DNA from 3 places in the Clostridium sp. MB05 genome. Region 3 is predicted to be linked to each of the others. Evidence: riboswitches for the same ligand, from Rfam matches in the RefSeq annotation. Region 3 holds a riboswitch; each other region holds the start of a gene.
What was found. A riboswitch is a leader RNA that binds a small molecule or an ion and turns the genes downstream of it on or off. The one in region 3 is predicted to bind S-adenosylmethionine.
Positions count from the first base shown of each region.

Region 1: linked by a shared signal. The riboswitch ahead of metK (methionine adenosyltransferase) and the one ahead of ACH36K_RS03845 (Na+/H+ antiporter NhaC family protein) in region 3 are both predicted to bind S-adenosylmethionine.
Region 2: linked by a shared signal. The riboswitch ahead of ACH36K_RS04415 (methionine ABC transporter ATP-binding protein) and the one ahead of ACH36K_RS03845 (Na+/H+ antiporter NhaC family protein) in region 3 are both predicted to bind S-adenosylmethionine.

Region 1 covers NZ_CP174370.1:3,854,280-3,862,223, forward strand. Annotated here, with positions in the region: gene ACH36K_RS18095 (hypothetical protein) at 1-320, opposite strand, end outside; gene ACH36K_RS18100 (ATP-dependent RecD-like DNA helicase) at 335-2,563, opposite strand; gene nagA (N-acetylglucosamine-6-phosphate deacetylase) at 2,686-3,816, shown strand; gene metK (methionine adenosyltransferase) at 3,856-5,031, opposite strand; SAM riboswitch class I at 5,134-5,242, opposite strand; tRNA gene ACH36K_RS18115 (tRNA-Tyr) at 5,393-5,477, opposite strand; tRNA gene ACH36K_RS18120 (tRNA-Thr) at 5,483-5,557, opposite strand; tRNA gene ACH36K_RS18125 (tRNA-Val) at 5,575-5,650, opposite strand; tRNA gene ACH36K_RS18130 (tRNA-Tyr) at 5,673-5,757, opposite strand; tRNA gene ACH36K_RS18135 (tRNA-Thr) at 5,764-5,838, opposite strand; tRNA gene ACH36K_RS18140 (tRNA-Tyr) at 5,864-5,948, opposite strand; gene ACH36K_RS18145 (hypothetical protein) at 6,248-6,682, opposite strand; gene yyaC (spore protease YyaC) at 6,792-7,313, shown strand; gene ACH36K_RS18155 (rod shape-determining protein) at 7,374-7,944, opposite strand, start outside.
Region 2 covers NZ_CP174370.1:907,859-915,802, reverse strand. Annotated here, with positions in the region: gene ACH36K_RS04435 (type I phosphomannose isomerase catalytic subunit) at 1-373, opposite strand, end outside; gene ACH36K_RS04430 (M20 metallopeptidase family protein) at 709-1,878, opposite strand; gene ACH36K_RS04425 (MetQ/NlpA family ABC transporter substrate-binding protein) at 1,963-2,784, opposite strand; gene ACH36K_RS04420 (methionine ABC transporter permease) at 2,836-3,516, opposite strand; gene ACH36K_RS04415 (methionine ABC transporter ATP-binding protein) at 3,485-4,543, opposite strand; SAM riboswitch class I at 4,632-4,755, opposite strand; gene ACH36K_RS04410 (type I phosphomannose isomerase catalytic subunit) at 4,955-5,893, opposite strand; gene ACH36K_RS04405 (HAD-IIB family hydrolase) at 6,033-6,791, opposite strand; gene ACH36K_RS04400 (PTS sugar transporter subunit IIA) at 6,931-7,380, opposite strand; gene ACH36K_RS04395 (PTS fructose transporter subunit IIC) at 7,497-7,944, opposite strand, start outside.
Region 3 covers NZ_CP174370.1:757,131-765,074, forward strand. Annotated here, with positions in the region: gene ACH36K_RS03815 (adenine deaminase) at 1-1,713, shown strand; gene ACH36K_RS03820 (amidohydrolase) at 1,777-3,141, shown strand; gene ACH36K_RS03825 (HNH endonuclease signature motif containing protein) at 3,383-3,793, opposite strand; gene ACH36K_RS03830 (hypothetical protein) at 4,058-4,732, shown strand; tRNA gene ACH36K_RS03835 (tRNA-Gly) at 4,796-4,869, shown strand; tRNA gene ACH36K_RS03840 (tRNA-Lys) at 4,873-4,948, shown strand; SAM riboswitch class I at 5,127-5,233, shown strand; gene ACH36K_RS03845 (Na+/H+ antiporter NhaC family protein) at 5,536-6,813, shown strand; gene ispF (2-C-methyl-D-erythritol 2,4-cyclodiphosphate synthase) at 6,917-7,396, opposite strand.

The sequences.
Region 1 (7,944 bases), 850 kb from region 3:
TTTATTTTATTAATATTTTTAAAGTTTGTAAAAATTAAATTTTCTTTTCCTTCTTTTTCATTTATATAAGAATATTTAAACTTTAATTCATTCTCTTTTAAACCTTCTATTATTTCTTTATTTACATCTGTTTCACCCCATACATACAATATTCTTTTATTCTCTTTTAATAATGAACTTATTAGATCTAAATACACTAATGCAGTATTGTATGGATTAGTTATAATAGTTAATATTTTTGATTGCTTGTTATACCATTTATTTATCTTAGATTTACAATCATTCAATTCTTTAAGGCTTATTAACCTTTTATCTAACATTTAACCTCTCCTCATTATTCAATAAAAATATCTTTACTTGTAATATCTACAATTCTATCTCTAAGTGAAGAATATCTTTCCATACTTTTTGTATTAGAAACCATATATTTTAAAGCCTTAGGGATTCCAACCACAACTACTAATTCCTTTGCTCTAGTTATAGCTGTATATAATAAATTTTTATTCATTAAAAATGGAGATCCCATAAAAGCAGGTGTAATTATTACTTTAAACTCACTTCCTTGACTTTTATGTATTGTTATGGAATAAGCTAACTCCAATTCATCTAGATAAATATAGTCATAAACTACTTTTCTTTCATCATCAAATATTATTGTCATTGTTTTTTCTTCTTCGTTTATACTTTTTATAAACCCCATATCACCATTAAATACCCCTACACCTTCATTATCTCCTTCTCCATTGATTCTAATCCATTTTAAAGAGTAATTATTTTTAGTTTGCATCACTTTATCACCTTCTCTAAAAATAACATCTTTTAATTCCTTTTCCCTTTTATTACTAGATTTAGGATTTAAGATTTCTTGAAGTTTATTATTTAAATTTTGTACTCCTAGTATCCCTTTTCTTGTAGGTGTTAGTATTTGAATATCTCTATATTTATCCCAGGATTTATTAAAATTAGGTAATCTTCTATTTATTAAATCAATTATTGTAAGTAATATTTCATCAAGGTCTTCCTTATTTTCAAAGAAAAAATCTCCATCTCTTCTATTTATGTATGGCATTTCTCCATTATTTATTTTATGGGCATTTGTCACAATTAGACTTTCTTCTCCTTGTCTAAATATATCTCTAAGTCTTACTACCTTTATAAAATTACTTTCTATTAAATCTTTTAATACATTTCCAGCACCAACAGAAGGAAGTTGGTCTACATCTCCAACTATTATTAATCTTGTTCCAAGCTTTATAGCTTTAAGCAAACTATGCATAAGCATTATATCTATCATAGATGCCTCATCTATTATAATTACATCTGCCTCTAATGGTTCTGATTCTCCTTTTCCATAATAAGAATTTTCCTCTTCACTTACTCCCATTTCTAGCAATCTATGTATTGTTTTTGCTTCTCTTCCAGTAGATTCAGTCATTCTCTTAGCCGCTCTTCCTGTTGGGGCTCCTAATAAAACCTTCATTCCACTATTCTCATATATTTCTATTATAGATTTTATTATCGTAGTTTTACCTGTTCCTGGTCCCCCTGTTATTATTTCTATTCCATTTTCAAACGCTCCAATTATTGCTTCTCTTTGTGAAGAAGCAAATTTTATATTATTTTTTCTTTCAAAAGCTTCAATTTCAAATTCAATGTCTGAATTTATAGTCCTAAAATTTTCTATGCTTAATGTTATTATTTTATTTGTTACTCCAAGCTCACAATAATAATATGGTAGCGAAAATATTGCTTCTATATCATTTATCTTTTCAATTTTTATCTTTGTTTCTAAAGCTAAATTATACAAACTTTCTTCTACTAGCTCTGATGGAACTACTAAAATCTTTGATACTTCATTTATTAAATTTTCTTTTGGCATATATGTATTTCCAGCTGCTGAAAATTGATTTAATATATATCTTATGCCACTTTGTATTCTAAATGGTGATATTGTTTCTATACCAAGGCTTTTTGCTATCCTATCTGCAGTTATAAACCCTATCCCTGATATTTCATCTGAAAGTATGTAAGGATTTTCTAAAATTATAGACTTAGCATCTACTCCAAATTTCTTATATATTTTTATACACTGATTTGTAGTCATACCATGCCCTTGAAAATATATAATTATATCTTTTAAATCTTTTTGTTCTATATATGATTCATATATTATCTTAAACTTCTTTTCTCCAATACCCTCAACTTCTTGTAATCTTTCTATATTGTTATCTAATATATCTAATGTTTTCTCTTTAAACTTTTTGACAATTTTTTTCGCTGTTATAGGCCCTATTCCGTGAATTATTCCAGTACTTAAATATTTCTCAATCCCCTCCACAGAATCTGGTAGTATTTCTTCATATTCTTCTATATTAAATTGACGCCCAAATTGTTTATGTAATACCCATTGTCCTTTTAATTTAACATATTGCCCTTCTTTTAAAAAAGGAACTATCCCAACTGCACTTATGCACTCTTTATCTGATCTTATTTTTGATACTACATAACCTGTATCATCACTTTTGAATACAATAGATTCTACTATTCCATTTAGAAATTCCATGCTATCTCTCCAAATCTTTCAATGATATTTTAATATTTACAATTTTATTATATAATTATATCATAATTTAAAAATTTTAAATTCTTAATATTATACAATATTAGCAATATGGAGGTGCTTACATGATAATAAAAAATTGCAACATAATATATCTTGATAAGATAGAAAAGGGATCTGTTTTAATTGAAAATGGAAAGATCAAAGAAATAAACCCAAAGAATACGAATGATAATGAAATAATTGATGCAGAAGGATTATATTTATCTCCAGGCTTTATAGATGTTCATATCCATGGTGCTGGTGGTCATGATACGATGGATGGCACATTTGAAGCAATTAATGAGATTTCTAAAACTATAGTTAAACATGGAACTACTTCATTTACTCCAACTACAATGACTGTAGCAATAGATGATATAAGAAAATCAATGGAAATTATAAAAGAAGCTAAAGAAAATGGTACTGATGGTGCTATCGTTTTAGGTGCTCATCTTGAAGGACCTTTCATAAGCCCAAAAGCTATTGGAGCTCAAAACCCTAACTTTTTGATTCCTCCAACAATAGAAAACTTTAATGCTATGGTAGGAGATGCTGAAGATGCTGTTGTATCAATTACAATTGCTCCTGAAGTTCCTGGCGCTAAGGAATTAATAAAAGAGTTATCAAAAAAAGGAATAGTTTGCTCTATAGGTCATACTAAAGCTACTTACGATGAAGCTATGGAAGGAATTAAATGTGGTTGCTGCCACTCAACTCACTTATTTAATGCAATGACACCATTTGCTCATAGAGAACCTGGAGTTGTAGGTGCTATATTTGATAGCGAAGTAACTACAGAAACAATTTCTGATGGTATCCATATATCATATCCATCACTTAGAATAGCTTACAATCAAAAGACAACTGATAAAGTTTTATTAGTTACTGATGCAATGATGGCATGTGCGATGCCTGATGGTATGTATGCATTAGGAGGTCAAGAGGTTGTTGTTAAAGATGGAGCTGCAAGACTTTTAAGTGGAAGCTTAGCTGGTTCAATATTAACTCTAGATAAAGCTATTAAAAATGTATATAAAAATGTTGGTCTTTCATTAAACGAAGCTGTAAAAATGGCAACTTTTAATGCTGCTAGACATTGTAAAGTTGAAGATAGAAAAGGTCTTATAAAAGAAGGCTTCGATGCAGATTTGGTTTTATTTGATGAAGACATAAATGTAAAAAATGTTATAGTTGCTGGTAAAGTATTAGTATAAATAAAAATGCTCCAATTCAAAATTGGAGCATTTTTTATTTTAAAGATACTTCTTTATTTCTTCTACTTTATTTAAATCTTCCCAAGGTAAGTTTAAATCATTTCTTCCAAAGTGACCATATGCAGCTGTTTGCTTGTAGATTGGTCTTCTTAATTCTAAATCTCTTATTATAGCTCCTGGTCTTAAATCAAATACTTTTTCAACTATTGAAATTATTTCTTCTTCTGATTTCTTTCCAGTTCCAAATGTTTCTACCTCTATAGAAACTGGCTTAGCAACACCAATTGCATATGCTAATTGAATTTCTAATTTATCAGCTACTCCAGCTGCTACTAAATTCTTAGCAACCCATCTAGCCGCATATGCTGCTGATCTATCAACTTTAGTTGGATCTTTCCCTGAGAAAGCACCACCACCGTGTCTTCCATATCCACCATAAGTATCAACTATTATCTTTCTTCCAGTTAATCCGCTATCTCCTTGTGGTCCTCCAACAACGAATCTTCCAGTTGGATTTATGTAATACTTTGTGCTATCGTCTAATAATTCTGCTGGAACTACAGCTTTAATTACATGCTCCATTAAATCTTCTCTTATTTGTTCTTGAGATACATCTTCACTATGTTGAGTTGATATTACTATTCCATCTATTCTTATAACTTTATTATCATCATATTCAACTGTAACTTGAGTCTTTCCATCTGGTCTTAAGTATGGTAAAGTTCCGTTCTTTCTTACTTCTGATAATCTTCTTGATAATCTATGAGCCATAGCTATTGGTAATGGCATATACTCTTCTGTTTCATTTGTTGCAAAACCAAACATCATTCCTTGGTCTCCTGCTCCAACTGCTTCAACATCATCTTTTTGCCCTGCTCTAGATTCTAATGCTTCATCAACACCCATAGCAATGTCACCTGATTGTTCATCTATTGATGTTAGTACTGAACATGTTTCACAGTCAAAACCGTATTTAGCTCTATCATAGCCTATTTCTTTTACAGTTTCTCTAACTAACTTTGGAATATCAACATAACAATTAGTTGATATTTCTCCCATAACCAATACCATTCCTGTTGTAACAGCTGTTTCACAAGCAACTCTTGCCATAGGATCTTTAGCTAAAATACTATCTAATACAGCATCTGAAATTTGGTCGCAGATCTTATCTGGATGCCCTTCTGTAACTGATTCTGATGTAAATAATCTTCTCATTTTCATTTCTCCTTTCATTTTATTTGATATTAATTCTAATTAATTTAATTTATAAAATAAAAAAATCTCTTCGATAAGAAGAGATGTTAAAAGTCATAATCTTTCTTATCTTGCAAAATTACTTTGCAGGAATTGGCACCACACTCAAAATTACTGAAGTAGGTTGCCGGGTTTCATCGGGCCCTTTTCCCTCCGCCTCTCTGGATAAGAACTAATATCAAATTTTACTTTTCAGATTATATCATCTTTAATATTAATAGTCAACTACAGAACCTAAAATAATTACATATTTAGATTCTTTAACTGATAAAATATTAAATTATTTAAAAATATAAAAAAAGACAAGTAAACTTGCCTTTTGTGGTGGGGGAGGACGGATTCGAACCATCGAAACGAAACGTAACAGATTTACAGTCTGCCCCCTTTGGCCACTCGGGAACTCCCCCACATTTGGAGCTGGCAATAGGAATCGAACCTACAACCTGCTGATTACAAGTCAGCTGCTCTACCGTTGAGCCATGCCAGCATATTTAATTTTTAAAATGGTGGAAACAACAGGGATCGAACCTGTGACCCTCTGCTTGTAAGGCAGATGCTCTCCCAGCTGAGCTATGCTTCCATAAGAATAAAATTTTATAAAATGGTGGGGGAGGACGGATTCGAACCATCGAAACGAAACGTAACAGATTTACAGTCTGCCCCCTTTGGCCACTCGGGAACTCCCCCATTTTATGGAGCTGGCAATAGGAATCGAACCTACAACCTGCTGATTACAAGTCAGCTGCTCTACCGTTGAGCCATGCCAGCATATTATAAATTAATAAATTTCAAATGGTGGGGGAGGACGGATTCGAACCATCGAAACGAAACGTAACAGATTTACAGTCTGCCCCCTTTGGCCACTCGGGAACTCCCCCGTTTAAAATTTATTTAATTTCAGTTAAGTAAACTTTGTATCTTCTCAACCGACAATGATTAGTATATATTTATTATATCTTAATTTCAAGTACAATTTTCACTCATTTAAAGAAACTATATTTAATTTATTCTGTTTTTCTTTTATTTTCTTCTAATTAATACTAATATCTTTTTTATTAACAATTTTTCTGTCATAATTATTCTATATTAGATATTAAATAAACATCCCTTCAACTTGTAATAATTTTTAATAAATATATATTGCTATAAGTAAAATAATTTTTTAAATAATAATTTCTTATACTTCTTTTTCTATAATATCTAAATCAATATAATCACTTATAATATCCTTAAACTCTTCATATTCTTTATTTGACATTCTTTGCTTTACTAAAGACATACCTTTTGTAATGTTAACTGTATTTTCTCTATACGAAAAATAGTCATTAACTTTTATTATATCTACTATAGCTAAATTTCTAATTAATACATTTATTTTTTCTTTTCTAGCTTTATCTAAATGTCCAAACAAATTATTAGAGGAATCTACTTGATTTATAATAATTGTAGATTTATTTTTTTCCTCACTAATAAACTCTTCTTCTTTATTGTATTTTACTACATTTTCACTAATAACTTCTTCACTTTTTAATGGCTCCCACACTAATAAAAAATATATTGGGATAACTATACTAATTATTATGGTAATGGTAGAAAATAGTAATCTCTTCATTCTATTTCATCTCCTTTTATTTGATTAATTTCCTCTTTTATGATTTTTATACATTTTATTATAATTAATCTTTATCAAACATATACTTTTATGGCGGGGGTGAATTTTAGTGAAGCGTAAAGTATTATATAACTCTTATAATTCTCATATTGAAATAGCAAATTCTATTAAAAATTATATTACGGAAAATACTATAATAGTTTGTATAGGAACAGATAAATGTATTGGTGATTGCTTAGGTCCAATGGTTGGCACATTTCTAACAGAAAAAGCCTTCCCTCTCCCAGTGTACGGAACAATAGAATCTCCAATACATGCTTTAAATATAAATAAAAGATTGAATGAAATTAATAAATTGCATCCTAAATCCTTAACTATAGGTATAGATGCTTGCTTAGGTGAATATAGCTCAATTGGTGAAATACATACCAGAGATTATCCAATACATCCTGGAAAAGGTGTTGGTAAAAATTTACCTGATGTTGGAATTGCCTCAATAATAGGAATAATAGATTCAAGTGAAAATGCAGAAATTTTCACATCTAGAAGCATTCGTCTAAATTTAGTTATGGAAATGGCTAAAGTGATTTCTTCTTCAATTATTGAAGCATATAAGATTGTTAATAAATAAAAGGGAGCAATAAAATACTCCCTTTTACAATCAATTATATATACTATGTATAATATTCTACTACTCTATCAAAGTTATTTCCTTGTCTGATAGACTAGATTCTATTTTATCTAGATATCCTAAAACCTTGCCTGTACCCTCTGCTACTGCTTCTACAGAGTTATTAGCAACATCGACATTGACTCCTGTTTCATGCTCTATTAGCTTATCTAATCCATCTAATAAAGATCCTCCACCAGTCATTAAAATGCCTTTTTCTATTATATCAGCAGCAAGTTCAGGTGGTGTTTTTTCTAATACAAATTTAACATTATCGACAATTAACGATACTGATTCTTTTAGTGCATAAATTATTTCCTCTGATGTAATAGAAACCTCATCTGGTAATCCAGTAATTAAATTTCTACCTTTCATCATAGCAGTTAAGTTTCTTGATCCATTAAATGCTGATCCTATATTTACCTTTAACTCTTCTGCCGTTTTCTCACCTATCATTATCTTGTACTTATTTCGTACATACTTTATTATAGCATCGTCAAATGAATCTCCAGCTACTTTTATTGATGATCTTACTACAACTCCCCCTAAGGATATTACAGCTATATCAGTAGTTCCACCACCAATATCTACT
Region 2 (7,944 bases), 150 kb from region 3:
CACCTGGTTTAGCATCCATAACATACCAAGCTTCTGTCTTACCATAATCCCCTTCATACTTTGCTGCATATTCATCACCTGGGTGAACTTGTACTGAAAGTTTTTCTTTTGAGTTTATAAGCTTTATAAGTAATGGGAACTTTTCAAGAGTAATCTTTTCTCCAACAAGTGCATGCCCGTATTTCTTTATTAAATCATTAAATCTAGTTCCTTTTAATGAGCCATTTTCTACTACTCCTGTTCCATTTGGATGGCATGCTATATCCCAGCTTTCACCTATTTCTCCCTCTGGCATATTATTTCTAAAGGCTTCGAAATCTCTACCACCCCATATTTTTTCATAATATAAATTTTCAAATCTAATTGGATACATTAAATCACCGCCTTATTTTAATTCTTCTTAAAGATAACATATTCTTATATAATATAAAGTAATCTTTAAAACAATCTTATAGCTGGATTAATTGAAATTCAATAATAACTCACTTTAATTTTGTATATAATCTAACATCTTATAATTTATTATATAGTGATATTTTTTATTTACTATTCTAATTTTTAGAAAATGAACTAGATAATTCTTAAAACGATTTTCCAAATAAAATTGCTAAAGGCTTTCTATATTAACATTTTCAAAATTTTAGACTTTTATAATTTCCTAAAAAAATTTCCCTAGGAAACAACTGTTTTGAACCTAGGGAAATAATTTTATAATAACTTATTTAATACATAATCTACTTCTATATTTGTAACTACTAATAATCCCGCTTCATCTATATCAAATAAATCATTATGATGTGCTACAGCAGTATTTGAATTACATGAATTTTTAGTTCCTACTTGTATATAGGTACCTGGTACTTCTATTAAGAATTCTGCGAAATCATCTGCTCCTAGTTTCTTTGGATAGTTGGTTATTACATTTTCTTCTCCCACAATATTTTTTGCAATAAGAGCAACTTCCTTACTAACTCTTTCATCATTTATTAAAGGTGATGCATAATCTCTAAACTCAACTATAGCCTCTGCCCCATAGCTTTCTGCTATATTTTTCGCTATTTTTTCTACTGACTTATTTGTCTTTTCTCTTGATTCAAAAGTAAAAGCTCTCGTTGTTCCTTCTAATGTGACTTCTCCTGCTACTGTATTGTAAGTAGTTCCCCCTTTGATTAATCCAACTCCTACAACTACTGTATCAATAGGATCTGTTTGCCTACTTACTATTGATTGTAGATTTACTACTATTTGGCTAGCAATATATAAAGCATCTGTTGATAAATGAGGTGCAGATACATGACCACCTTTGCCTTTAATAGTTATCTTAAAATAATCACAAGATGCACAGCTAGGCCCACTAGTTACTGATACCTTACCTAAGTCTATTCCTGAAGCTACGTGAGCTCCTATTATTTCTTCTACTCCATCTAAGCATCCTTCTTTAAGAAATATTTTAGCTCCTTGTCCAATTTCTTCTGCTTGTTGGAAGAATAATCTTACCTCTCCTACCAGCTCCTCTTCCTTTTCTTTTAATATTTTTGCAGTTCCAAGAAGGCTAGCCGTATGTCCATCATGACCACAAGCATGGTTATATCCATCATTTTCAGATTTATAGTCTTCCTTATTTAAATCTGGAACCTTAAGAGCATCTATATCTGCTCTTACAGCTAAAATTCTATTTGATGCTTTTTTACCTTTTATTATTCCTAAAACCCCAGTTTCCCCAATTCTTTTATGTGGAATATTTAGTTTGTCTAGCTCTTCTTCTATCTTCTTTGCTGTATTATATTCTTTTAAACTTTCTTCTGGATACTTATGAAAATATCTCCTTAATTCAGTAATATAGTCCTTTTCCTTTATTACATAATCTTTTATATTCATAAAAATAGCCCCCTTATATTAATCACTCACAGTATTTTACTTATTTATATTCATATTGTTATAAATAGTTTTATTCTTTAATTTCTATTTCCAAGTTGGTATATAAGCCCCTTTATATACTTCCTCTATAACCTTAGCTACTTCATCTGATCTAAATGCTTCAACAACTTTTTTATAAACTTCATTATCTTTATCTTCAGTTCTTGCAACAATTACGTTTATATAAGGATTGTCACTACCTTCTTTAACTTGTTCTAAGTAAATAGAATCTTCTTTTGGATTAAGTCCTGCATCAACTGCATGTCCACCATTTATTAAAGCTGCAGTTACATCTTCTAATAATCTTGGAGTTTGAGCTGCTTCAACTTCTATAAATTTTATATTTTTAGGGTTTTCAACTATATCATCTAAAGTTGGAGTGTATCCTGCTGCCTCATTTACCTTAATAACTCCTGCTGATTCTAAAACCTTTAAAGCTCTTCCTCCATTAGTTGCATCACTTGGTATAGCAATAGAGTCCCCATCTTTTAGCTCATCAATAGATTTTATTTTATTTGAATATACACCAAGAGGAGCTATTAAAGTTTCTCCTATAACTGATAAATCAAATCCTCTATCTGCAATATCTTTATTTAAGTATGCATAATGTTGGAAAGAGTTTAAATCTATCTCCCCATCTGCTAAAGCCTGGTTTGGCTGACTATAATCTGAGAAAGGAACAAGTTCTACAGTTATCCCTTCTTTTGCAAGATTTTTTATTACAGGATTCCATTGATCACTACTTTCACCAACTACTCCTACCTTAACTACTTTATTTTCTGTTTTTGATTTTCCTCCTTGACATCCTACTAATGAAAAAAGTAATGCCCCTGATAATATTATACTTAGTAAATTTTTAGCTTTCATATTTTAAGTCCCCTTTTTATTTATTTTTTATTTTTGCTTATTGCTTTAATTTTAATGTGTTGTTTTTTTAATTACTCTATCCCCTAGCCCTTGAATTATATTTACTACAATAAGTAATATTATTACTGTTACAAAGGTTATATCTATTTGATTTCTTTGATAGCCATATCTAATTGCTAGATCTCCAAGACCTCCGCCACCTACTGATCCTGCCATAGCTGTTAATCCAACTAAGCTTACAAAGGTTATTGTTGTTGCCCTAACAATATTTGGTATACTTTCTTTTAGATACACTCTAAATATTATTTCTAAAGGTGATGACCCCATTGCCTCTGCTGCCTCTATCACCCCCTTATCTATTTCTGATAAAGCACTTTCTATTTGCCTTGAAAAGAAGGGTATAGTTCCTAAAACTAGTGGTACAAAAGACCCCCTTGTTCCAATGGCTGTTCCTGCTATAGCCCTAGTTAATGGTATTGCTGCTGCTAATAAAATAATAAATGGTATTGATCTTGTTATATTTATTATCTTATCTAAAACATAATAAACTGGTTTATTTTCTAATATACTTCCCTTCTTAGTTACCACTAATATTACTCCTAATATAAGACCTATAACAAATGATATAGCTCCTGATACTAAAAGCATAATCAAGGTTTGTCCAGTTGCTTCATAAATTTCTGATATTTTTTTTACTGCATTAGGCAATAATTTTTGTATTAAGTCTGCCATCTTTAATCACCTCAACTTCCACATTTTTTTCTTTAAGATAGTTTATAACATTATGAATTTGTTCTTCTTGACCTTTAATTATTACAATAAGTCCACCAAGTGGAGATTCTTGAATTATCTCTACATTTCCAAAGATTATATTTGCATCTACATTAAATTCTCTAGATATTATCGAAATTATTGGTTCAGTTGTACTATTTTCTAAGTATTTGAGTTTTAGTATTTTTTCATTTTCCTTAATTTCTACAACTGAAGATTTATCTTCTATTAAGTCATATATATTACTTAATAAAGAAGTACTATCTATAAAATTCTTTGTTATTTTTTCTTTAGGCTCTGAGAATACCTTAAATATATTTCCTTCTTCTACAACTCTTCCATTTTCCATAACAGCAGCTCTTGTACATATTTCTTTAGCTACTTGCATTTCATGAGTTATTATTACTATGGTTATTCCAAATTTTCTATTTACCTCTTTTAAAAGCTTTAGTATTGATTTTGTAGTTTGTGGATCTAAGGCACTGGTTGCTTCATCACAAAGTAATACTTTTGGATCATTGGCTAAAGCCCTTGCAATGCCTACCCTTTGTTTTTGTCCTCCACTTAATTGAGATGGATAAGAATTGGCCTTATCTTCTAATTCAACAAGTTTTAATAATGATGTAACCTTATCTTTTATTTCCTCTTTTGAATATTTACTTCCCTTCAGAGGATAGGCTATATTTTCGAAAACTGTTCTAGACTTCATAAGATTAAAATGTTGAAATATCATTCCTATCTTTTTTCTTTCTTCTCTAAGTTCCTTATTTGATAAATCATTAAGGTCTTTTCCATCTATAAGTACTTGCCCCTTAGTAGGTCTCTCTAAAAAGTTTATGCATCTAACTAGAGTTGATTTTCCAGCTCCACTAAAGCCTATAATTCCATAAATTTCACCTTTGTTAATATTTAATGTTACATCCTTTACCGCTTCTACTTTTTCACCTTCTGTATCATAAGTCTTGTATAAATTTTTTAATTCAATCATGTTGCCCCTCCCTCTACCCTAAAAAAGGTAATAAAAAAACTGCTTTCCTAAAAAATAAGAAAGCAGTGTAATACACTTCTATATTTCATTCTTATCTTTCAGACGCAGTAAACATCTGCAGGATTTAGCACCTTAAATCATAACTAATTTAAGTTCGTAATTCAGGTTGCCAGACTTCACAGGGCCAGTCCCTCCATCTTTCTTGATAAAAATCTATTCATTTTTTTGTTTTTCATTTCTTGTTCCTCATTATATATGTATATATTTCCACTGTCAATAGTATTTTTACTTTTTTATAAAAAGTGGACATATGTAAGAAATCCATTATATTTTGCTAAGTCATTTTAATTTAAAATAAAAAACTAAAATTAAACCTCTAAATAATTAATTACTTAGAGGTTTTTTATTTAACTATATAACTGGATAGCTCTTTAAAACTGTAACATTACCTTTTATTGAATATTCTCCTAAAGTAGCTGGGATTAAATAACTATCTCCAGTCTTTATTTTTTCTGTGAAGTCTTTTCCTTCTATTATTCCTTCTCCATCTACGCAAGTTAACATATCAAACTTTTCTATATCACTTGCATCATTGTATTGTGAATCTATAGTTATTTTTTCTATTCCAAAGTATTCATTTTTACATAGTAAGCTTTGCTTATAGCCTTCATGCTTTATTTCTTCTTTTTCACTAAGGTTTTCACATTGAAGATCAAAGTTTATAACATCTAATGCTTTTTCAACATGAATTTCTCTTGGTCTTCCATAGTCATATACTCTGTATGTTACATCACTATTTTGTTGAATCTCTGCTATTATAACACCTTCGCATATAGCATGAACTAATCCACTATTAATTAAAAAGCAATCACCTTTTTTAACTTCTATTTTATTTAAATAACTTTCCACATTATTATTTTTTATAGCTTCTTCAAATTGTTCTTTACTACAATCTTTAGTTCCCACTATTAAACAAGCACCTGGTTTAGCATCCATAACATACCAAGCTTCTGTTTTACCATAATCCCCTTCATACTTTGCAGCATATTCATCTCCTGGATGTACTTGTACTGAAAGTTTTTCTTTTGAATTAATAAGCTTTATAAGTAATGGAAATTTTTCTAAAGTAACCTTCGCTCCTACAAGTGTATGTCCATACTTTTTAATTAAATCATCGAAGCTAGTTCCTTTTAATGAACCATTTTCTACAATTCCAGTCCCATTTGGATGACATGCTATATCCCATGTTTCACCTATTTCACCTTCTGGCATATTATCTCTAAAGGATTCAAAATCTCTTCCACCCCATATTTTTTCATAATATAAATTCTCAAATCTAATTGGATACATAATCTTTCTCCTTCCTTAACAACACTTCTTAAGTAAAATATATATTTCAATATATAGATTATTAAATTAATTGATTTTCTTCAGTTATTCTATTTTATTTATAATATTTATTTTCTATAATATTTATTTTCCATAATATTTATAATAAATAATTTTCTATACATTCTCCTACGGAGTTAACTAAATATTTAACATGTTTCTTTAGTTCTTCTTCTACATGGTTAAATGTAAATGAATTTTTAGTTATCTTAAACATAGTTACGTCATTCCATGAATCTCCTATGGTATATATATCTTCATTTTCTATTAATTCTTGATCTGCTAGATATTTTACTCCACTTCCTTTTGAGCATCCCACTGGAACTACATCTATATAAATATCATTTCTATATGCTACTACTGCATCACCATATTTTTCATTTATTTCATCTTTTATTTTTTCTATTTCATCCTTCTCTTTATTTGGATTATATATAGAAATTAAACTTAAATCATCTTCTATCTCATATATTGAATTTACCCTTTTTTTATTTGGATATGGTAAATTATCTCCATCTGTTAATAAATATGTGTCAAATCCAGATTCTACTGAAATATATACATCATCTTCACTTATTTCATTTACTATACTTTCTATTATTTTTTTATTAATTACTTCTTGATTTATTTTTCTTCCTAATGAATCTACTATTAATGCTCCATTTAGTAATACATAATAATTTGCAAATATCTTATAGTCATCTTTTAGCATTTCTACTCCATTATATGGTCTTCCCGTTGAAACTACTAATAAATTCTTTTCTCTTTGAAGTCTAAGTATAAACTCTTTATCCTCAATGGTAACCTCATTATCATTTATTAATGTTCCGTCAAGATCTGTTGCTAATAATTTACTCATTTATTCCTCCATTATTATATCGATATTTTTTTCTATTTTGTCACTATAATTTTATCATATAATTGGATAAATATTTACAAATAAATTTATAGACTTAAAAGTATTCTCTTTTAAGTCTATTTTATTGCTTATATTCTTTTTATATTTCAGTTCTTTGTAATAATAACTCTTCTATTACTTTTTTATCATTAGCTTTTTCTATTTCTGCTTTAAAATCATCATCCATTAAGCTTACTGCTAATATTTGAAGAATTTTTAAATGCTCATTTCCTTCACCATCTGGTACTGCTATTAAAAACACCATATTTACTGGTTCATCATCTAAGCTTTCCCATTCTATTCCTTTTTCACTTTTACCAACTATAACTGTTGGTATGTTTACCCATGGTGATTTTGCATGAGGTATCGCAACTCCATCACCTATACCTGTTGTTGATATAGCTTCTCTTCTTTTTACATCTTCAACATACTTATCAACATCTATTAATCTATCTTTTGCTAGTTGTGCTAGATGATTTATTGTTTCAAATTTTTCGTTAGTTTCTAAGTTTAAATCCATGTATTTTACATCAAATAATTTGCTATTCATTGCTATTACCTCTCTTTGAATTTTGAATTTAATATCAAGGAAATTAAAACTGTTAACTCCCTTGATATTATTTATGTTTTTACTATTTATTTTATTATAATATATTTCTTATTAATTTACTTAGCTGCTTTTCTATCTCTTAAAGATTTTAAATAGTTAACCATAAGTGCTGTTACTAATGAGCCTATCGCTATTGCAGCAAGGAACATAACTACTCCATCAACAGCTCCCATTAAAGCAACTATTGGACCTCCATGAGGTACTCTATCAGCTACTTTTGCAAACATTGCTATGTTAGCTCCAACTATTGAACCAACTATTAATGATGGAATAACTCTTAGTGGGTCAACTGATGCAAATGGTATTGCACCTTCTGTTATTCCACAAAGTCCCATTGTAAATGCAGCTTTACCTGCATCAAGCTCATCTTGACTGTAATGTTTCTTTCCTAAGAATGTTGCTAATCCCATTCCTATTGGAGGAATAGCTATTGCTGCTGCTATAGGTCCCATTATTTCTGGTCTACCTTCTGTAATCATTGCAACACCAAATAAGAATGCAACT
Region 3 (7,944 bases):
ATGGAAGTACAATTAATTATAAAAAATTTAAATGTATATAACAGTTATTTTAAAAAATTCATAAAAGGTGATGTTGTAATACATGATTGTAAATTTGTTCATATAGGACATAATTATGAGAACAGGTTAACATCTAAAAATGTTATAGACGGTAATAATAAGTACATGATTCCAGGATTAATAGATATACATATGCATATAGAAAGCTCAATGACCATTCCGAGCGAATTTTCAAAGGCTGTAATAAAACATGGGGTCACTACAGTTGTAGCTGATCCTCATGAGATTGCAAATGTTTTTGGAATCGAAGGAATAAAGGAATTTATGAAGTCTGAGGAAAAAGTAGATATATTTTATGGCATACCAAGCTCTGTACCTTCAACCTCAAGTGATTTAGAGACTACTGGAGGGAAAATTGGTGTGAGAGAGGTAGAGGAACTATTATCCTGTGATAGAGTTCTTTGTCTCGGAGAAGTAATGAACTTTAAGGATTTAATAGAGGATGAAAATTCTACTATAAATAAGATAATCAATATTAGTAAAAATAAAAAAAGAAACTTTCCGTTAGAGGGACATTGTCCTAAAATTGATGGAGTAGATTTATCTTTGTATATTTATAGAGGTGTAAATGGAGACCATACTCAACAAAGCGTATCATCTCTTGAAGAAAAAATAAGAAATGGTATGTTTATAGAAATGCAACATAAATCAATGACTAGTGAAAATATAAATTTTTTAATAGAGAATAATTTATATGAGCATTTTTGCTTAGCTACAGACGATGTAATGGCAGATACGTTAAAAAAAGGACATCTTAATGAATTAGTCAAAAAAGCCATGAAATTAGGAATGTCACTAGAAAATGCAGTATATGTAGCTACTTATACTCCATCTATGAGAATGGGACTTCTAGATATAGGAATAATAGCACCGGGAAAAATTGCAGACTTTATTCTACTTAGTGATTTAGATAGCTTTGAGATTGAAGAAGTTTATAAAAATGGAGAAGTTGTATTTAGTAAATCAGAAGGAATAAAAGAAGAGTATTTTAAAACAAAGAGCAGATTTAGTGAAAGATTTTATAACAGTATAAAAGTAAAACCAATTACTAAAGAAGATTTACTAATTAAAGTGCCTAAATTATACAATAATAAAGTTACATGTAGGACTATTAAAGTATTTGAGAATACGACCTTTACAGAAGAAGGTGAAATTACACTAAATATAGCTAATAACATTTTAGAGTGGGAAAATAAAGACTGCTGCTTAATAGCTGTATTTGAAAGATATGGTAAAAACAATAATGTAGCTTTTGGCTTAGTAGAAGGTGGAATTATAAAAGAAGGTGCAATAGCAACTACGTGGGCACATGATCACCATAATCTTATGGTGATGGGAAGAACTGTTGAGGATATGGTTTTAGCTGTAAATCAAGTTATATCTTCTGGAGGAGGATATGTTGTTGTAAATAAGGGTAGTGTATTAGCTGAGTTAAGCTTACCTATAGGTGGAATAGTTAGTGATGAGCCAATTGAGGTAGTAGGGAAAAATCTAGAAAAAGTAAGGCAAGGGATGAAGGATTTAGGCTATACTCATATGAATGAAATAATGTCATTTAGTACATTGTCATTACCTGTTAGCCCAGCTCTTAAAATTACAGATAAAGGATTAATAGATGTAAAGGCTCAGAAGTTTGTTTCGTTATTTAAGTAATAAATTATTAGACTATGTTATGCATAGTCTAATTTAATATAAAAATATAACTTGGAGGACAATATGAAAGTAAAAAGTAAGGTAACTATATTTAAGAATGTTACTATAATTACTATGAATGAAAATAAAGACATTATAGAAAATGGAGTAGTTGCTTTTGAAGGAAATAAAATAACATATATTGGAGATGCTAGTTTAGAGGATGATTCTCTAGAGAGATATATAAATAAAAATAGAGGCTCAAATGAATGTGAATTTGAGGTTATAGATGGAAAAGAAGGAATTTTAATGCCAGGAATGATAAATTGTCATACTCATTCATCAATGGTTCCTTTTAGAAGTTTGGCAGATGATTATAAGGATAGATTAAAAAGATATTTATTTCCATTAGAGCAAAAGTTAGTTGATGAAAAGTTAACTTATATAGGTGCTAAATATGCTATAGCTGAAATGTTATTAGGGGGAGTAACTACTTTTTGTGATATGTACTACTTTGAAGATGAAGTTGCAAAGGCTGCTAAAGAACTAAATATAAGGGGAGTATTGTGTGAAACCATAGTAAACTTCGTCGCGCCAGATACTAAAGAGCCTTTTGGGGGATTAGATTATTCAAGGCGTTTTATTGAAAAATGGAGGAATGATACTTTAATAACTCCAGGAATAGCACCACATGCACCATATACTAATACAGATGAATCATTAAAAGAAGCATATAAAATAAGTAAAGAATATAATGTTCCTATAACTATACACGTAGCTGAAATGGATTATGAAATAAGTGAATATAGAGAAAAGTATAATCTAACTCCAGTTCAATATTTAGATAGCTTGGGTATATTAGATTCTAATTTTATATCAGCACATACAGTGTTAGTTAATGATGAAGATATAAAAATATTAAAAGAAAGAGGAGTAGGTGTATCCCATAACATAGGTGCAAATTCTAAGGGGGCAAAAGGTGTAGCGCCTATTGTCAAGATGAAAGAAGAAGGAATAAGCATAGGGCTTGGAACGGATGGGCCTATGAGTGGAAATACTTTAGATATAATAACTCAAATGTCACAAGTAGGTAAGATACATAAGTTATTTAATAAGGATAGAACGTTACTACCATCAATAGAATTAGTAGAGATGGCTACCATAGGTGGAGCTAGAGTATTAGGAATGAGTGAAGATGTTGGATCCATAGAAATAGGAAAAAAGGCAGATTTAGTTTTAATAGAGACAAAATCTGTTAATATGCAACCAATATATGATTATTATGCTACTATAGTTTATTCGGCTAATCCTAGTAATGTAGATACGGTAGTAGTTGATGGAAAGGTTGTTGTTAGAGATAAGATTTTGTTAAGTGAGGAATTCACAGAAATTAGAAAAAATTTAATGAGCCTAAAGGAAAAAATAAATAAGGTTGCTAAAGAACTTTAAGGGTAGCCTATTAAATTAGAAAAGGTATTGTTGTACTAAAGATCTAGAATATTATTTAAGAAAAAGAACATATTAGAAATTTTAGGTATTGAATAAAATAAAAGCTTCTAAAGAAATGTATAATCTTTAAGAAGCTTTTTTAATTGGAAAAAATTTATATAAAGTTATTAAAATTCATTAAAAATATCTATAATTTAATTACATATACAAATAAATGGTAACTTGAATATAAAGTTAAATTTTAGCTAATATTAATATTATGGAAAAGACGTTCTAACTCAAGCTCTTGAAGCATAGCATAGGAGTAGAGTTTACCACCCATGAGGTTCTTTATTATTTCTTTTTTAGAGTATCCTTCTTTAAATAGTTTAAGGTTTTTGATTAACTTTTTTAAAGAAGAATGAGATATTTCTAAAATATTGTAAAGTTCCTTAGCTGTATAGTAATCTTTTGGTAAGAGCTTAAAAAGCTTATCTTGTAATTCAAGTTTATACTTTAAATCAGTTTCTATACAGTTATGAGGACCATGTTTCCCTCTATGGTGGTAGTTGCAAAGATATTTATAGTTTAACTTAATATCGTAGCCACCTTCGTGTTTATGAACTATATGATGAATATCCGCTTTTGATCCACAAATTTCACAGTGGTACAAAGTCATGCCTCCTTTTTATATCTTTAATAATATTATAAAATAAATTTATTTTTATTTCAAATTAGATATAAAAGTATATCATTGGGTGAGTAGGTATTTTACGCTAAAAATACGTGCATCCTAATACATAGAATTATATTGTTATAATAAAGTGTTTATATTTACTTTGTTATATTCTTAAAAAATACTTGTAAAGGTGGTATAATATACTATATAATATATATATAGTATATTATATTACGAGACTGAAGGAAAGGTGATACAGTGAGACATAGTTATGATTCATTTGATTACTGGGAAGAATTAATTAATGAAAATAAAACTATAAGAGGACATATGTTTATGGATAAGTTACCTAATGAAAAAAGTATATATATCCATAGCTTAGTTTTTTGCAAGAATAACGGACTTAATAATACATGGGCATACTTTCCAAATGAAAAAATATTGTTAGGATATATTCAATATTCATTTTTACAAGAAGCCTTTTATAAATGGATATATGGAAAGGAAAGGTTAGTTGTTAATGTCCCAAACATTCCAGTAGAAATAATAATTTCAGATGGAGAAAAAAATAAAAAAATATCTAAAGAAGAAGCAGATAATATGAGAAGACATGTAAAAATGATAAAGGAGTGTTGGGCTTTACCTAAAGATAAATTAATTAGGGCACTTCAAAAGTTTGCTAGAGACTTTAATAGAACTTGGTACGGAGACAATAGAGAATTTTTATATTTAAAAATTTTTAATACACCAAAAGAATTAGGGGAATTTGTTATAAATTCAAGCTATATGACAACAAGTGAAAGAGAATTTCAAGAGAGAACTAGCTTAATTATTTCAGATTGGAAAGAAGTATGTGAAAAAGCTGATAAAAATAAGAGCCATGGAGAGCGATTTAGAGATATTTTATTAAAATCCCTTACAGAAATAATTTAAAGGTAAAACTAATTATTGACAGTAATAATTACTAAATATATAATATTACTGTCAATAATATTTGCGGGTGTAGCTCAATGGTAGAGCCCTTGCCTTCCAAGCAAGTTACGTGAGTTCGATTCTCATCACCCGCTCCATATGCGTTATTAGCTCAGTTGGTAGAGCACCTGACTCTTAATCAGGGTGTCCCGGGTTCGATCCCCTGATAACGCACCATTAAAAGAGAGATTAATTTTATGTAATCTCTTTTTTTCTATTTATAGAACATTTAACACTAAATACTTTATTGTTAATAGTAACTTTAAAAATAAAAGACTTATATAAGGTGTTAGGAATATTTTTCATATTGACAATAGTATATTAAATTGATACTATTATAGTGCAAAATTTAAAAGTCTTATCAAGAGTGGTGGAGGGACTGGCCCTATGAAACCCAGCAACCAAGAATTTTAATTAATTCTTAAGGTGCTAAATCCTGCAGGTAAACCTGGTAGATAAGAGGCGAACTATAATTTTTTATATGTGTGAGTAAAGCTTCTGTATTTCTACAGGAGCTTTTTTTACTCTTTAGAAAATTATATTTTTATATTTATTTTGCATAATTATTGTAAGATATTTAGTTATTAAAGTTATATCCTAAAGAGTAAAAAATGTGAATATAGTGCGCGTGCAAGATTTTCCTCAGGCAAGATTCGGAAATGCACATGCGCTAAAAAAAGTCGACGGCTCGACAAGCTCGCCTTTGCGACTTTTTTAATTTTGTTATTAGAAATAATTTATATTTTAAAGGAGAGGAAGAAATTTTGAAAAACAAAGGTAATGGACTAGCTTTAATTCCATTAGGAGTATTCTTATTAGTGTATTTAGGTACATCTATAATAGCAAAAGATTTTTATGCTGTATCAGTTATTGTTCCTTTTTTAGTAGCAGCTCTAACAGCATTAATTATGAATAGAAAAGTAAAGTTTGATGAAAAAGTAGAAGTTTTTTGCAGGGGAGCAGGAAACACTAATATTTTATTAATGATATTAATATTTATATTAGCAGGAGCCTTTGCTGAAGTTGCTAAAAATATGGGAGCAGTAGACTCAACTGTAAATTTAGGATTATCTTTATTACCAAGTAGTCTATTAATACCTGGAATGTTTATTATAGGTTGCTTTATAGCTTTATCTATAGGAACATCAATGGGAACAATAGTTGCATTAGTTCCAATTGCAGTTGGAATAGCAGACAAGACAGGAATAGCAACAGCATTGGCAGTTGGAGCAGTAGTTAGTGGTGCTATGTTTGGAGATAATCTTTCAATAATATCTGATACAACTATAGCAGCAACAAGAACTCAAGGTTGTGAAATGAAAGATAAATTTAAAATGAATTTTATAATAGTTCTTCCAGCAGCAATAATAACTGCGTTAATATTCATGGTATTAACAAGAAATGCAAATGTAGTTAGTTTAGATTCTTTAAGTTTTAATATATTCAAAATTTTACCTTATATAATAGTTATAATAACAGCTTTACTTGGAGTTGATGTAATAATAGTTTTATTACTTGGAATCTTGTCTTCAGGTATAATAGGATTTATATTTGGAAGCTTTGACTTATTGGGATTATTTAATTCTATATCTGATGGAATAGCTGGTATGAGTGAGCTAATAATAATCTCATTACTTATAGCTGGAACAATAGAGATAATAAAGTTTAATGGTGGAATAGACTTTATACTTAACAAAGGACTGAAGAATTTTAAAAGTAAAAGAGGGGCTGAGTATGGTATTGCAACCCTAGTAAGTTTAGTAGATATTTGTACTGCTAATAATACAGTAGCAATAGTAACTGTTGGACCAATAGCTAAAAATATTTCAAATGAATTTGAATTAGAACCAAAGAGAGTTGCAGGAATAATGGACATGTTTTCATGTGTATTTCAGGGTATAATACCATATGGAGCTCAACTAATATCAGCGGCAGGTCTTGCAGCTTTATCACCATTTGCAATAATGAAATTTTTATTTTATCCATATCTTATGGGGATATGTGCTATAATAGCTATATATATTCATTGGAGAAATAAATAAGGCTGTTGTAAAAATTTAAATATATAAACCAAAAAACAAGGAGATAACTTTTTAGTTATCTCCTTGCTTTTTATAAGCTTTAATTTAATTCTTAACTTTTTAATTATTTATTATCCATTGTAAGAAGGCATATACTTTGAGAGGATATACCCTCACCACTGCCAGTAAATCCAAGTCCTTCTTCAGTAGTTGCCTTAACATTAATTTGACTTAAATCAATTTCTAAAGCTTGTGCTATGTTTTCTCTCATTTGTTGTATATAAGGAGACATTTTTGGTTTTTGAGCAATAATAGTTGCATCTATATTGTTTATGGAATAACCATTATCTGAAAGAAGTAATCCTACTTGTTTTAAAAGTTTTAAACTTGAAATACCTTTGAATCTTTCATCTGTATCAGGAAAATGCTTGCCTATATCACCTAGAGCTGAAGCACCAAGCAATGAATCCATAATTGCATGAAGTAATACATCAGCATCTGAATGTCCAAGTAAACCGTGCTTATAAGGAATTTTAACTCCTCCTATTATTAAGTCTCTTTCTTCAACTAAACGATGTACATCGTATCCTAATCCTATCCTCACTTTATCACCTCTAAATTAATTATAGAATTATTTTACCATAAATATAGAAGATATATTTAAAATTTATTTTTTAGAACTATAATACTTTTTTAAAGGGATAGACTTTAGAATTATTTTTTACATATTTTTTCTTAAATATTTTATTAATAAGATGATTTAATTTAATATTAAGCTTGTAAATAAAGTGAATGGTCCTAGATGAAAGTTTCTTACGTTTAAGGACGAAATCTACATAAATTATTTTTCTATTCATAAGTTGCTCCTAAAATATTAATAGACTATAAAAAGCATATATAAGTTCTAATAAATTGCATTAATTTAATTAAAGTAAATACACTTTGTTATAGTATAAGTAATTCGGTATTACAGGAACTTATATATAAAATTCAAAAATATATATGCTTTTAAATTTTCTTCATATACTGCTAATGAGATTTTACTATAAAATAAATAATACAAAATGTAATGTAAATTAATAATTAGAACATATATATTATAAAAGTCCATAATGTTTATGATATAATATATGATAGAGTGGTATAAATGTT